Regions from separate parts of the Rugamonas sp. GW822-FHT03B10 genome, predicted to be linked through region 3. Evidence: predicted binding sites of a transcription regulator. Region 3 holds the regulator's gene; each other region holds the start of a gene.
The links. Region 3 encodes FliA, which starts transcription of late flagellar genes. Its sites were predicted from a motif close to CTAAAGTTTNNNNNNNNNNNGCCGNTA; they were not measured.
Positions count from the first base shown of each region.

Region 1 (5,107 bases), on a different contig from region 3:
GCGAGCTGACCAAGCACTTCTTCCTGCACGACAACGAGAAGGTGCTGATCACGTTCTCGGCCGGGGTGGCGCTGCGCCGTCCCAACGAGGACCAGGCCGAACTGGTCAAGCGGGCCGACAAGGCCATGTACCAGGCCAAGCAGTCGGGCAAGAACCGGGTGGTGGTGGCCGACTGACGACGCGCCCCGGGCCCCGCGGACGGGGGGCGCAGGCGGGGTCAAAGGCGGGGTCAGGTCATAAGGAAAGGCAACATGCGCGCATGTTGCCTTTTTTTATGACCTGACCCCGTCTTTTTTCGTCCAGACTGTTGTCATCCAGACCACCATTTGCGCCCGCCGTGGTCCACATCGCGGGGAAATACGGGCCAAAATATAATTATTTTCGCCCTAAAGATTCGACGAACGCGGTCGTTTAAGCGGGCATGGGCGGCCAACGTTGAGCCCCGAAAGTGAAAATTTCGCGCCTTTTTTTGCCTAAATTTTCCCGTGGGGCAACCGTTACACATTACAACAGCGGTTTGATTGTCTCGGAACGCGGAGACAGACCAAAGTGAAATGAGCAAGTAGCCCAACCTAGTCTGGAGAACCATCATGTCGCAAACCATCAACACCAACATTGCCTCGCTGAACGCACAACGTAACCTGAACAGCTCGCAAGGCGCACTGCAAACCTCGCTGCAACGCCTGTCTTCCGGCCTGCGCATCAACAGCGCCAAAGACGACGCCGCCGGCCTGGCCATTTCCGAGCGTTTCACTTCGCAGATCCGCGGCAATACGACGGCAGCGCGCAACGCCAATGACGGCATCTCGCTGGCGCAAACGGCTGAAGGTGGCTTGAGCACCGCCGGCGACCTGCTGCAGCGGATCCGCGAACTGGCCGTGCAGTCGGCCAACGGCAGCAACTCCGCATCGGACCGCAAGTCGATCCAGAACGAGGTGTCGGCCCTGTCCAAGGAGCTGGACCGCGTCGCCACCAGCACCCAGTTCAACGGCCAGAACGTGCTCGACGGCAGCCTGACCAACACCCAGTTCCAGGTCGGCGCCAACTCGAACCAGATCATCAACATCGGCGTGCAGAGCGCCAAGGCCGCCGACATCGGCAACAACACCATCAAGCCGGTCGACTCCGCCACCTCGCTGTCGCAAGCCGTCGCCGGCGCCGGCGCCGACCTGACCACCGACGTCAACAACCTGCTGACGGCCGACGACACGCTGACCATCAAGTCGGGCACCGGCACCACCAAGGATGTGTTCGTCAAGACCGGCACCGCCACCACCGCCAGCGACACGGCCAAGGCCATCGCCGACAAGGTCAACGCCGTGAGCTCGGACACCGGCGTGACGGCGCAAGCCAAGACGGTCGCCACCATCGCCGGCATCCAGGACGGCGCGGTCAACTTCCAGCTGCGCGGCGCCAACTCGACCGCCAACGACGCCAACTCGAAGGCCGTCACCATCACCGCCAAAGTGGTGGGCGGCGACCTGTCGGCCCTGGCGCAAGCGATTAATGCCCAGACCAACACCACCAACGTGACGGCCAGCATCAAGATCGACGCCACCGGCAAGAAGGAACTGCAGCTGAACGACAGCACCGGCAACAACATCCAGCTGTCGGCCCAGACCGGCGACGTGGCGTTGAACGCCGCCACCGTGCGCGGCGCCGATGTCAGCGGCGCGGCCTCGACCACCACCGCGGCGCTGACCGTGGGCGCCACCGCGGCCGTCGGCGGGCGCGTCGAGTTCTCGTCCGATTCGGGCTTCTCGATCACCAGCACGACCTCGGTCGTGACCGGCGGCACCGCCGTCGGCAGCGATCTGCAATCGGTCGGCAAGATCGACGTCAGCTCGGTGGACGGCTCCAACGCCGCCCTGCTGACCATCGACTCGGCCCTGAACCAGATCAACAGCAACCGCGCAGCGCTCGGTGCGATCCAGAACCGTTTCGCCTCGACCATCTCGAACCTGCAAACGACGACCGAGAACCTGTCGGCCTCGCGTAGCCGGATCCAGGATACCGACTTCGCGGCGGAGACGGCCAGCCTGACCCGCGGCCAGATCCTGCAACAGGCCGGTACCGCGATGTTGGCCCAGGCCAACTCGCTGCCGAACGGCGTGCTGTCGCTGCTGCGTGGTTAAACCCGTGTGACGATGGATCCACATCGTTAAAACCCGGTTCCCCGGCCGACTCGTGCGGCCGGGGATTTTGCATAGACAGGAACCATCATGACCATCGACTCACTAAGCACTGCCCCGGCGGCGCGCCCGATCGAGCGCCATTCCGCCGGCTACGACGCCGCCCCGGCCGCCAATGGCGCCGCGCGGGCGCCCGCCACCGCCGTCGAGACGGCCGCCGCCGTCAAGGGCGCGGGCGCCGTGCCGACGCTGGACCAGGTGTCGCAAGCCGTGTCGCAGCTGAACCAGTCGCCCCAGGCCAAGGCCCAGGGACTGGAATTCTCGATCGACAAGGACAGCAAGCGCACCGTCGTCAAGGTGATCGACCAGACCACCAAGGAAGTGCTGCGCCAGATCCCGTCCCCGGAAGCGCTGGAAATCGCCAAATCGCTGGGCAACGCCAGCCACAACACCGGCCTGCTGATCAAGCAGACCGCCTGAGGCGGCCGCCCCGCCCCGGCGTCCCGCCCTGGCGCACCGCCTTGGCGCGCCTTGGCGCACCGCCTTGGCGCACCGCCTTGGCGCGCCGCTTTTCCTTCCATCATGGCGCGCTTGCGCTAAGCTATAGCCATGCGCCCGGCGCCTGGCGCGACCGCGCCGCGTCCGCGTGCCCGGCCTCTCCCCGCAGGCGGCGCCATCGGCGCGGTCGACCCGGCCGCTGCACTTTTTTTGAGCGAAAGCTGAACAGACTGGCATTTCCCCCTCTCAAGTCCTCTTTGATCGCGCCGATAATGTCTTATATTGTTGCTTTCTACAGGAGTCCAACGTGGGCATTTCATCTCCCGGCATCGGGTCAGGCATCGACGTCAACAGCATCGTCAGCAAGCTGATGCAGGTGGAGTCCGCCCCATTGGCGGACTTCGACAAGAAATCGGCCAGCTACCTGGCCAAGGTCTCGGCCTTCGGCACCCTGTCGGGCGCCCTCGGTTCGTTCCAGGGCTCGCTGTCCTCGCTGACCTCGCTGAGCAGCTTCCAGTCGCTCAGCGCCACCCCCGGCGATTCGAGCGTGCTGAGCGCCAGCGCCACCACCAAGGCCCTGCCCGGCAGCTACCGCATCAACGTCAGCCAGGTGGCGCAAGCCCAGACCCTGGCCTCGGGCGGCTACAAGAGCACCACGGCCGCCATCGGCCTGGGCGCCACCACCACCATCAACTTCGCGCTCGGCACCGTGGCCGGCGGCACCTTCGGCGTCACCGGCACCACGCTCGGCGCCGGCGTGCTGACGGGCGGCCTGACGCCGGGCGCGCTGACCATCAACGGCACCGCCATCGCCACCGACGGCAGCACCCGCAGCGCGCGCCTGCTGGCCGACGCCATCAACGCCAAGAGCGGCACCACGGGCGTGTCGGCCAAGGCGGCCGCCACCGTGACCAGCGCCACCCTGTTCGGCAGCGGCGGCGCCAGCACCTTCGGCGCCGTCGACACCAGCGGCGGCGGCTCCTACGCGCTGACCGTGGGCGGCGTGACCATCGCCAGCCAGGCGGCCAACGTGGCGCCCGGCGCCGCCGGCAGCATCGACGCGGCCGCGCTCGACACGGCGCTGACCGGCGACACGGCCGTCACGCGCGCGCTGGCCGACGCCAACATCACCGTCAGCGGCACGGCCGCCGCCGGCACCCTGCAATTCACCAATGCCGACGGCGCCAACATCAACGTGAGCGAAGCCGTCAGCGGCGCCGTGAGCGGCGGCATCGGCAACAGCGGCGCGGCCAACACCGGCTCCACCACCACGGCCGTCAGCGCCATCACGCTGGAATCGACCGACGCCAGCCCGATCACCGTGGGCGGCACCAACCCGGCCGCCGCCGGCCTGACGGCCGGCGTGGGCGGCGCCTACCTGGGCGCCAGCTTCACGGCCGATCCGGACCGCACGGCGGGCAACATCGTGATCGACAGCAGCAACAACACGCTGCAGGGCATCGCCGACGCCATCAACAAGGGCAATTTCGGGGTCACGGCCAGCCTGGTGTCCGATGGCGCCACCGGCACCAACGCCACGCCCAACCACCTGGTGCTGACCTCGAGCGCCACGGGGGCCTCGTCGACCATGCGCATCACGCTCAGCGGCGCCAACGGCAACCCGGCCGACCCCGACCTGGTCAACCTGCTCGGCTACGATCCGGGCGGGGTGCAGAACATGAGCCAGAAGGCCTCGGCGCTCGACACGCTGGCCAACGTGAACGGCATGGCCGTCAGCAGCAGCAACACCTCGCTGTCGGGCGCCATCGCCGGCGTCACGCTCAACGTCAACAAGACCGGCAGCACCAGCCTGACCGTGGCGCGCGACACCGCCTCGCTGACCAGCTCGGTCAACAACTTCGTCAAGGCCTACAACGACCTCAACAGCCAGATCAAGCAATTGTCCGGCTACGATCCCGACACCAAGAGCGGCGGCCCGCTGCTGGGCGACAACACCGTGCGCAACCTGCAGGCGGCCGTGCGGCGCCAGATGTCGCAGCCGATCGTGGGCCTGAAGGGCAGCCTGACCAACCTGTCCCAGATCGGCATCTCGTTCCAGAAGGACGGCACGCTGACGCTCGACTCGTCCAAGCTGAACAAGGCGATCAGCAACAACTTCAACGACATCGCGGGCCTGTTCGCGGCCGTCGGCAAGACCAGCGACAGCAAGATCAGCTTCGTCAGCTCGACCACCGCGACCCAGGCCGGCGACTACGCGCTCGACATCACCACGCTGGCCACCCAGGGCAGCCTGACCAGCGCGGCCGCCCTGCCGGCCACCACCGTCATCGACGCCGACACCACCTGGACCGTCAAGCTGAACGACACCACCACGGCGGCCAGCACCGCCAGCATCACGATACCGGCCGGCAGCTACACGCCGAGCCAGCTGGCCACCCAGCTGCAATCGTCGATCAACGGGGTCAGCAACTTCTCCAACGCGGGCTGGACCGTGAGCGCCACCATCGGCACCGACG
Region 1 is NZ_JBXANP010000019.1:10,523-15,629, reverse strand. It holds gene AC1RQG_RS23195 (GGDEF domain-containing protein) at 1-176, shown strand, start outside; gene AC1RQG_RS23190 (flagellin N-terminal helical domain-containing protein) at 591-2,135, shown strand; gene AC1RQG_RS23185 (flagellar protein FlaG) at 2,223-2,612, shown strand; gene fliD (flagellar filament capping protein FliD) at 2,938-5,107, shown strand, end outside.
Region 1: a site for FliA is predicted at 2,876-2,902, ahead of fliD (flagellar filament capping protein FliD). Genes of this name have one in related genera too.

Region 2 (5,107 bases), on a different contig from region 3:
TCAGCCCGGTGCCCACGGCCGTGCCGCCGGCCGCCAGTTGCAGCAGGCCGGGCAGGGCGGCGTCGATGGCGTGCGCCGCGTGGTCGAGCTGGGCCACGTAGCCGGAAAATTCCTGGCCCAGCGTCAGCGGGGTGGCGTCCTGCAAATGGGTGCGGCCGATCTTGACGATGCCGTCGAAGGCGGTGGCCTTGGCGTCCAGCGTGGCGCGCAGCTGGCGCAGGGCCGGTTGCACGGCATGCGCCAGCGCCTGCGCCGCCGCTACGTGGATGGCGGTGGGGAAGATGTCGTTCGACGACTGGCCCCGGTTCACGTCGTCGTTCGGGTGCAGCAGGCGGCGCTCGCCGCGCTCGCCGCCCATCAGTTCGGAGCCGCGGTTGGCCAGCACTTCGTTCATGTTCATATTGGTCTGGGTGCCCGAGCCCGTCTGCCACACGGCCAGCGGGAATTCGGCGCCGTGGCGGCCGGCCAGCACTTCGTCGGCGGCGGCCACGATGGCGTCGGCCTTGGCCGGTTCCAGCTGGCCCAGCGCCACGTTGACGCGGGCGGCGGCCCGCTTGACGCTGGCCAGCGCCGCGATCAGCTCGGGCGGCATGCGTTCGCTGGAGATGCGGAAATGCTCAAGCGAGCGCTGGGTCTGGGCGCCCCACAGCTGGTCGGCCGGCACGTCGATGGGGCCAAAGCTGTCTCGTTCGGTGCGGCTGTTCATGGCGTGCTCCGTGTAGAGGGGGATGGCCAAAGTGTAGCGCGGAATGGGAAAATTGATGCAGGGCTACAAATCGGCGGAATTCAGCCGTTATAGTCATTACACACCAGCATAGGCCATGACCGACTTGAACACGCAGCGCAAACCCCGACTCGTTTCCACCCTGTGCGCGCTCGCCTGTGCGGCGTCGCTGGCGCCGGCCGTCCGCGCGGCCGAACTGGGGGAGGCGAGCGTGCGCTCATACATTGGTCAGCAGCTGGCGGCCGACATCGAACTGGTGTCGCTCACGCCGGACGAGGCGGCTGGCTTGCAGGTGCGGCTGGCGCCGGCCGATGTCTACCAGGGGGCCAGCATCACCATGAACCCCGCGCTGGCGAGCGTGCACCTGTCCGTGGTGCGGCGCGACCAGCGCCAGTTCCTGCACATCACCACGCTCAAGCCTGTCGACGCCAACTACGTCCACCTGTTCCTGGAGCTGGGCGTGCCGGGTCACTATGACGTGCGGGCCGCCACGCTGTGGCTGCAAGCAGATCCCCATCCGGCGCCCCCGCCGGCGCCAGTGGTGGCCGCGCCCGTTGCGCAGCCGGCTGGCGCTTCTCTGGCGGAACTGGACGCGGCGGCCGAAGCGGCATTGCGGGCGGCCAGGGCACGCCCCCCCCGTCCGGCCGCCGCAGCTGCCGTCCCCATCCGCACGCCGCATCCGGCCACCGCGGCCGGGGTGGCCGACGTGGCCGATAACGGCGCGATGGCCGATGGCCACGCCGGCGCCGTCGCGTCGAGCATCCGGCGCCACGTGCCGGCCGTGCCGCCAGCCGTTCACGGACAGTCCGAGGCCGCCTGTGCGCCGCAGACCGCCCGCCCCAATGCCAGGGAATGCGTGGTGCTCGACCGCCGCAGCGCGGCCCTGACGGAAAAGCTGGTGGCGCTGGAAGCCAAAGTCAAAGTGCTGCAGACCGCGCTGGACGGCAAGGCCGCCTCCGACGGCAGGCCGGCGCCCGGCGCCAAAACCACGGTTGAGGGCAAACCCGCGCCCGACGCCAGACCGGCGCGCGCCCATGTGCCACCGAGGCCCGGCGCCAGCCGTCCCGCCTCGACCAAGCTCAAGTACAAAAAGGAGCCGCCGGTGGAGACGGGGCCGGACGTGACGACCATGGTCGGCGGCGGCGCCCTGTTGCTGGCGCTGGCCGGCGGCGGCTATTACTGGCTGCGCCGCCGCAAGCAGGGCGGCACCGCGCGCGCGCCGCTGAAAATCTGGCAGGGCTGGCGCCGCAAGAAGGGCGAGGAACCCGTCGTCGACGAGGCCCAGCCGGAAAAAGATGCTCTAGATCAAGCTCAATAGCGAAAGTATGGGCGGTGTATGCACGCGCTGGAGAACTGGGCTATACTAAACCCGTAGTTTCAATGCTACAAATAAACAGGCCATGATCTGGCGCAGTCACCAACGATAGTGTGGCGCGCACCCAGAATGAGCGTTGATGAAACGACTTGGCTTGGAAGCGGTCTGCGCGACGACAATGTATGCGCGGACTCCGGAGGCAACCGGAAGCGGGGCGACGCCAGGAGATACCTGGTGTTCGCTCTCCACCAATTCCTGAGAAAGCCCGGCTCGATGCCGGGCTTTCTTTTTTAGTGCCGGCTATTTCGCGGCTGGCAATAAAAAAAGCGCCCGCAGGCGCTTTATTTCAATTTACGCAAGAACGCTTACTGGCGTGGCGCGCTCATGCCGGGCATCTGGTTCATCCATGGTTCCGTCACGTCGCGGATGGCGCGGTCGTTGGCGAGGATCTGCTTGAGCAGGTCGATCTTGCGCTGGCGCGGTGCGCCGCTCAGGGCCGGCACGTCGCTGGCGGCGGGGCGGGCGGCGGTCGCGCACTGGCTTTCCAGGCGGCTCAGGCTGTCCCAGTCGCTCATGCGGGCGGCGGCCACCATCTGGTTGCTCAGTCCGGCAATATTTTCGTACATCGAGAGGACTTCGGAGGAGGTCATGGCGCGCCCTGAAAAGTGGAAAAAGACTACCGCTTGTCTTGGGTAACGTCGGCTGCGGGAAGAACTTTAGGGTTTTTCGAAAATATTTTGCGAAAAATCGAAAATATTTTCAAAAGCGGGGGCGGGGCGCCATGAAAAACGGCCGCCTGCCCAAAAAACGGGCGGCGGCCGCTGACGATCGCGCTGGCGATGTTGTTGTTTTGCTTACTTGATCAATTCTTCCAGGCCGGCGCTCAGTTCATCGGGCGACGGCATCTTGTCGATCAGATCGCCGTCGTCCAGGCCCAGGGCCTCGGCCATCTCGGTCGGGTAGCAGGCGGCGATTTCATCCTCGCTCAGCTTGTTCTGCTCGACCCGTGCGCGCCATGCGGCCAGGTTCACCACGGCGGCCAGACGGTTGGGCGGGGTGTGGTTGAGCGGGTCGGGGAAGGCGCTGATGGTTTCCGAGAACGTGTTGGGGAATTTCCAGCGGCGGGCCAGTTCCGCGCCCACGTCGGCGAAGGTGTAGCCGAGCGAGGCCAGTTCCGCGTCGAGGCGGCGCGCGTCCATCGGGCCGGCCACCTTGTCCAGCGCCAGCGCCTGCTCCGGCATGGCCGAGTGGATCACCAGTTGGCCGATGGCGTGCATCATGCCGATGGTGAAGGCGAGGTCGGTGTTCTCGCCGGTCTGCTTGGCGATCCATTTGGCCGAGACGGCCGTGTGCAGGCTGTAGCGCCAGAATTGTTTGAGCTCCAGGCCGGGCACGGTCTTGAATCCGCTCACCAGGCCGGAACTGATGACCAGCGTGCGCACGGTCACGAAGCCCAGCATCAGCACCGCGTCCTCCACCGTGCCGATGCTGCGCGACACGTGGTAGTAGGCCGAGTTGGCCAGGCGCAGCAGCTTGGCGCTCAGCACAGGATCCGTGGACAATTTTTTGGCGATCTCTTCGGTCGAGACGCTGGCCTTGTCAAAACTGCTGATCAGCTCTTCCACGACCTTGGGCGCGGTGGGCAACGCAGTCGGATTCTGGAACAGGGCATCAAGCTTCATTTTCTTCTCCTCGTTGGTTTCGCGTTGCTATCAGTGAACTATATAGCGATTCCCGCGATCAAAAAAGAAATTTTGATGCTCTAGCGTATCTTTTCTGCCGATGGACCAAGAGTTCGAGGCCGTGTTTTTTTACCATCCATGCCGGCGATCCTGCAGTTCGTCGCATCGCCCGCGTGCGCGCGGCGGGTTGGCGCTACAGTGCATGCTGGCCCATCACGCCAATCCCACATCCAGATCCACGATAAAAGGACAACCATGCAAGCTCACTCCCGACCGCTGCACCGCGCCGCCCGCAAGACCGCCCTCAGCCTGGCAGTGTTAGGCGCCACGTTTGGTGCCACGTTCTGCGCCACGTTCGCGCAGGCCCAGGCCCACGCCGCGCCGGACGACACGGCGCCCGTCGCCGCCGTCGCCAACACCGCCGCGCCCGCCACGCTGCCCGGCGACGACTTCTTCGACTACGTCAATGGTGAATGGCTGAAATCGGTCGAGATTCCCGCCGACCGCAGCAACTGGGGCGTGGGGGCGGCGCTGGTGGAGGACACCAACGCGCGCATCGTCAAGCTGATCGATGGCCTGGCCGCCGACCCGGCCGCCAGCGCCGAGGCGAAGAAGATCGTGGCCTACTACCGCAGCTTCATGGATGAGGCGGGCATCGAGGCGCGCGGCCTGGCGCCGCTGCGAGCCCAGCTCAAGGACATCGCCGCCATCAAGGACAAGGCCGCCCTCACGCGCGCGCTGGGCGCCACGCTGCGGGCCGACGTCGATCCGCTCAACGCCACCAATTTCTTCACCGAGAACCTGTTCGGGCTGTGGGTGGCCCAGGGGCTGACGGACGCCACCCATTACACGCCGTATCTGCTGCAAGGCGGCCTGGGCATGCCCGACCGCGCCTACTACCTGGACGACACGCCCTCGATGACGGCGCTGCGCGGCAAATACCTGGCCCACATCGCCGCCACGTTCCGCCTGGCCGGGGTCGATGACGCGGACGCGCGCGCGGCCCGCGTGTTCGACCTGGAGCGCAAGATCGCCCAGTCGCACGCCAACCGCGAGGACTCGTCCGACGTCCTGAAAGCCAACAACCAGTGGCAGGCGGCCGACTTCGCGCGCAAGGCGCCGGGCATGGACTGGAAGGCGTATTTCCAGAGCGCGGGCCTGGCCGGCCAGCAGAAGTTCATCGTCTGGCATCCAACTGCCATCACCGGTGCGGCCAAGCTGGTGCAGACCATGCCGCTGGAGACGTGGAAGGACTTCCTCGCCTTCCACCGCATCAACCACGCGTCCATCGCCTTGCCCAAGGCCCTGGCCGACCAGCATTTCGACTTCTATGGCCGCACCCTGAACGGCACGCCGCAGCAGGCCGTGCGCTGGAAGCGCAGCCTG
Region 2 is NZ_JBXANP010000003.1:177,564-182,670, reverse strand. It holds gene fumC (class II fumarate hydratase) at 1-706, opposite strand, end outside; gene AC1RQG_RS06750 (type IV pilus assembly protein FimV) at 822-2,042, shown strand; gene AC1RQG_RS06745 (flagellar protein FliT) at 2,405-2,689, opposite strand; gene AC1RQG_RS06740 (HDOD domain-containing protein) at 2,894-3,721, opposite strand; gene AC1RQG_RS06735 (M13 family metallopeptidase) at 3,977-5,107, shown strand, end outside.
Region 2: a site for FliA is predicted at 2,733-2,759, ahead of AC1RQG_RS06745 (flagellar protein FliT). Genes of this name have one in related genera too.

Region 3 (5,107 bases):
AGGATAGCCCCATGCAAACCGTCGACCCGATACAGCTGCTGCGCGAAGAACAGCGCCTGATGACCTCCCTGCTGGACGTGCTCAAGCAGGAACAGCGGCATCTGGTGGCGGCCCACATCGACGGCTTGACGGCCTTGACGCCGGAGAAATCGGCGCTGGTCGGCCAGATGGCCGGCCTGGCCAAGCAGCGCCACAACGCGCTGGGCGCGGCCGGTTACGCGCCGCAGGAAGCGGGCATGACGCAGTGGATCGCCGCCAGCGGCGACAGCGCCGTCGCCCAGCTGTGGCAGACCCTGCTGGAGCAGACGCGCGAAGCGAAGGAACTGAACCGCATCAACGGCATGCTGATCAACAAGCACATGAGCCACACCCAGGGCGCGCTGCAAGCGCTGCGCCCGCGCGCGGCCGCCAGCAGCAGCTTCTACGGCCCCAGCGGCCACGCCACCACCTCCACCACCAGCCGCGGCTTCTTCGCCGGCTAAGCACAAACCGGCAAACCGGGGTCAGGTCATGCGATCAAACAACTTGCACGCAAGTTGCTTGATCGCATGACCTGACCCCGGTTTTTTTATCTTTATTGGGGTTTGATGGCCGGCGTCGGCAATTCCGTCACCGTGTCGGGCAGGCCGGACAGGATGGTGACGGCCACCCGCCGGTTGCGCGCCCGGCCCTCGACCGAGGCGTTGGACGCCACCGGGTGGTTGGCCGCGTGGCCGACGGCCGTCAGCCGGGCCGGCGCCACGCCGGCGTCGATGAACAGCCGCACCACGCTGGCCGCCCGCACCGACGACAACTCCCAGTTCGACGGATACACGCTGTTGCGGATCGGCTGGTTGTCGGTGTGCCCCTCCACCTGCACGTCGTGGCTGTCATCCTTGAGCAGCACGGCCACCGCCCGCAGCGCTTCCGTCGATGCGGCCGTCAGGCGCGCGTCGCCCGGATCGAACAACACGCTGGCGTTGATCTCCACACTGACCCCGCGGCTGTTCTGCGTCACCCGCACCTTGCCCTCCTTGACCAGCGGCGCCAGCGTCGACAGCAGGTCCTGCGCCAGCTTGGTCATGTGTTCCTTTTCCTTGCGCAGCAATTCGGTGCGCCGGCGCAGGCCGGGATTGGGGATGGGCAGGTTCTGCACCTGGGTGGTGATGGGCTTGGCCGCGCCGGCCCCGCCGAAGGCGTCGCCCAGCGCGTCCGAGAACACCTGGTACTTGCCGATGTTGACCGACGACACGGCGTACATGACGACGAAGAAGGCGAACAGCAGCGTGATGAAGTCCGAATACGAGATCAGCCAGCGCTCGGGGTTCTCCACCTCCTCGTCGAACTTCCTGCGCGCGCGCCGGTATTGCATGTCACAGTTCCCGTAGCAGCGTGGCCACGCGCTCGTCGATCACGCGCGTGTGGTCGCCGGTGGCGATGTCGTGGAACACGGCGGCGGCGATCTCCTGCTGGTGCACGGCCTGGGTGACGATGGCCTTGAGCTTGTTGGCCACCGGGTACAGGAACAGATTGGCCAGGCCGACACCGTAGATGGTGGACACGAAGGCGACGGCGATGCCCGAGCCCAGCTTGCTGGGGTCGGTCAGGTTCTCCATCACGTGGATCAGGCCCAGCACGGCGCCCAGGATGCCGATGGTGGGCGCATAGCCGGCCGCCGACTCCCAGATCCGCACGGCCTGCCGCTGCTCGGTCTCGTAGGCCGTGATCTCGGTGTCGAGGATGTGGCGCAGCTTGTCGGGCGCGATGCCGTCGACGATCAGGCGCAGCCCCTTGGCGTTGAACTTGTCCTTGGAGGCGAGCATGTAGCGCTCCAGCGCCAGCAGGCCGTCGCGCCGCGCCGCCAGGTTCCAGGCGTTGATCTCGCGCGCCAGCGCGGCGCGGTTGTCGGGCGGCGGCGAGAACACCAGGCGCAGCATGCGCAGCCCGCGCCAGAAGGTGGGCGGACGGGTCTGCAGCAGCACGGCGCCGAAGGTGCCGACGATGACGATGGCGAACGCGGCCGGCTGGATCAGCGATCCGAGCTTGCCCCCTTCCAGCCCCTGGCCGACGACGATGCCGGCCAGCGCCAGCAGCACCCCGGCTACGCTGGCCCAGTCCAAGACCGCTCCCGTAAGGTGGCGCGCAGCCGCGCCACGGCTTGCGTGTGCAACTGCGACACGCGCGATTCCGACACGCCCATGACGGCGCCGATTTCCTTCAAGTTCAATTCCTCTTCGTAGTACAAGCCCATCAGGATCTTCTCGCGCGGCGGCAGGGCGTCGATGGCGTCGATCACGGCCTGGCGGAAGTCGCCGTCGAGCAGCGAGCGCAGCGGGTCGCTCTCCTCGTCCGAGCAATAGCGGTCGAGGAAGCTGTCGTTGCCGTCGTCGTCGTGGAAGTCCTCGTAATAGACCAGCTGGTGGCCGCCGCCGTCGGACAGCATCTCCTGGTAGTCGGCCAAGGACATCTTGAGCATCTTGGCCACCTCCGATTCCGTCGGCGGATGGCCGAGGCGCTGCTGCAGCGTGCTCATGGCCGTCTCGATCTTGCGCATGTTCTGGCGCATCGAACGCGGCAGCCAGTCGCTGTTGCGCAACTCGTCGAGCATGGCGCCGCGGATGCGCAGCACGGCATAGGTTTCGAACTGGGCGCCATGGGTTTCCTCGTAACGGCTGATGGCGTCGAGCAAGCCTATCATCCCGGCCTGGACCAGATCGTCCACCTCGACGCTGGGCGGCAGCTTGGCCTTCATATGGTGGGCGAGACGCTTAACCAGCGGCATGTGCTCCGTCAGCAAGCTGTCTCTGCTCGGTTTCCCTTTGACCGTGTACATAAATTCTTGTTATTCGTTAGGCGCTGAATTGATGCTGGCTCCCCGCGCGCATGGAAGGCGAGCCGGCCAGCGCAAACCGCCCCGCCAGTTGACGAAACGCGACCGAGGCGCCGGCCAGCGGGAAGGCGTCGACCACGGCCCGCCCCAGGCGCGCGGCCCGCTGCAGGTATTCGTCGGCCGGCACCGAGCCCATCGATACCAGGTTGACCGCCAGGTAACGGCTTGCCGCTTGCGCCATGTTATCGTATACCACCTTTGCTTCCGTTTCGGAAGCCCCGGTGACGAGAATTCCGAACGGGCGCCGGCCCAGCTCGTGGTTCAGGCGCTTGATCATGGCGTAGGCGGCCGTGATGGAACGGGCGTTGTTGGACACCTGCACCACGATCTCGGCGCTGGCCATGACCGGCACCGGGAACGCGCCGCCGTCGAATTCGCCGTCGACGATCACCATGCCGGTCTGGCGCACCAGCACGTCGAAGGCCTTGGCCAGCCGGCGCGCCTCGTCCGGGCCGCGGCGCGCCTCGCCGCGCGTCATCGAGGCCACCGTGAAGCCTTGCGGCGCCTCGTACAGCACCTGGTTCAGCGCGCACTCCTGGCGCGCCACGTTGAGCAGGCTGGCGCCGTCGTCGAGCCCGAGGCGCGAGGCCACGCCATGGGCGCTGGCGCAGGCATCCATCAGCAGCACGTCGTTGCCGGCGCGGGCCAGCGAGGCGGCCAGGTTGACCAGCATGGCGGCCTTGTCGTCCTGCGGCGTGGCCGACAGGAAGGTGACGATGCGTGGCGTGGGGCCGGCCAGCATCCGGCGCAGGCCTTCGGCCTGGTCGAAATCGAAGTTAGCCAAGGTGCACCTCGCGCAGCGAGCCGTCGGCGCCGGCGTTGGACATCAACAGCGGCAATTCCGCGTCCAGGTACTGGCCGGGGATGGCGTCGCGCTTGAGCTTGAAGGCGCGGTCGATCAGCCAGGCCGGGTCGGCCAGGTGCAGGTCTTCCGGCACGCGCTGGCCGTTGGAGACGTAGAACAGGTTCAGCTTCTGGCGGATCACCACGTCGAGCACGTTGCCGATGGCGGCCGCCTCGTCCAGCTTGGTCATGATGCAGCCGGCCAGGCCGCTGCCCTGGTAGGCGCGCACCACTTCGTTCAGGGTTTCCTGGGTGGCTGTGGCGTTCAGGCACAGCACGCGCTTGACGTCGGCGCCGGCGCCTTGCAGCATGGCCACCTGCTCGGTCACCATCTGGTCGCGCTGGCTGACGCCGACCGTGTCGATCAGCACCGTGTGCTTGTTCTTCAGTTCCTTGAGCGCGATGCGCAGGTCGGCCTCGTCCTTCACCGAGTGCACCATCACGCCCAGGATCTTGCCGTAGATGCGCAGTTGCTCGTGGGCGCCGATACGGTAGGCGTCGGTCGTGATCAGGGCCAGCTTGTCGGCGCCGTGGCGCATCACGCAGCGCGCGGCCAGCTTGGCGGTGCTGGTGGTCTTGCCCACGCCGGTGGGGCCCACCAGCGCGAACACGCCGCCCTGGTCGATCAGCGCGTCCTCGTTGGCCATGGTGCTCAGGTTGCGGGTCAACACGGTCTTGATCCAGCGCATGCTGTCGGCCGCGTCGCGGCTGGCCGGCAGTTTTTCGATCAGGTAGCGCGCCAGGCTGGCGGAAAAGCCGGCCGCCAGCATCTCGCGCAGCACGGTGGCCTTGTGCGGCTCGCGCTGCTGGGTCGAACCCCAGGCGATCTCGGCCAGCTGGGTCTCCATCATGCCGCGCATGGCGCGGATCTCTTTCATCATGCCGCTCATCTCGGCGGCGGCGTTCTGCTTGGCGCTGGCCACGGCGGCGGCCACCAGTTCGGAAATACGCTCCATGTCGAGGGCGGCGGCGCGCGGCTGGGCCGGCGCGGCGGCGGCGGCGGCCGTGGCCGACGCGTACGACGAGGGCGAGGCCACCACGCGGCGGGCCGGTTGCGCCGCCATCATGGGGGCGGCGGGCGGCAGGTCCAGCTGCGGACGCGGCGCGGCCATCGGCGACTGCGGCGCGGGCGACGCGAGCGAGGCGGCGTCGTCATTGGCCAGTGCCAGGATCTCCACCACGCCATCGGCCTGGCGGTTGGACAGGATCACAGCGTCGGGGCCGAGCGCCTCGCGCACCTTGCGCAGCGCTTCGCGCGACGTGGGCGCGGTGAATTTCTTGACGTTCATGGCCGGCTCCCTTGGGCAAGGGCAGCACGTGGTTGGGAAAGTGGTTTGGCCATCATCATCGACTCCTGTTACTTGAGCGCCGCGCCTTCGACATGAGGCGCCTTTG
Region 3 is NZ_JBXANP010000002.1:607,650-612,756, reverse strand. It holds gene flgM (flagellar biosynthesis anti-sigma factor FlgM) at 1-2, shown strand, start outside; gene AC1RQG_RS05835 (flagella synthesis protein FlgN) at 12-482, shown strand; gene motD (flagellar motor protein MotD) at 575-1,351, opposite strand; gene AC1RQG_RS05825 (flagellar motor protein) at 1,353-2,099, opposite strand; gene AC1RQG_RS05820 (RNA polymerase sigma factor FliA) at 2,081-2,812, opposite strand; gene AC1RQG_RS05815 (MinD/ParA family ATP-binding protein) at 2,829-3,653, opposite strand; gene flhF (flagellar biosynthesis GTPase FlhF) at 3,646-5,001, opposite strand.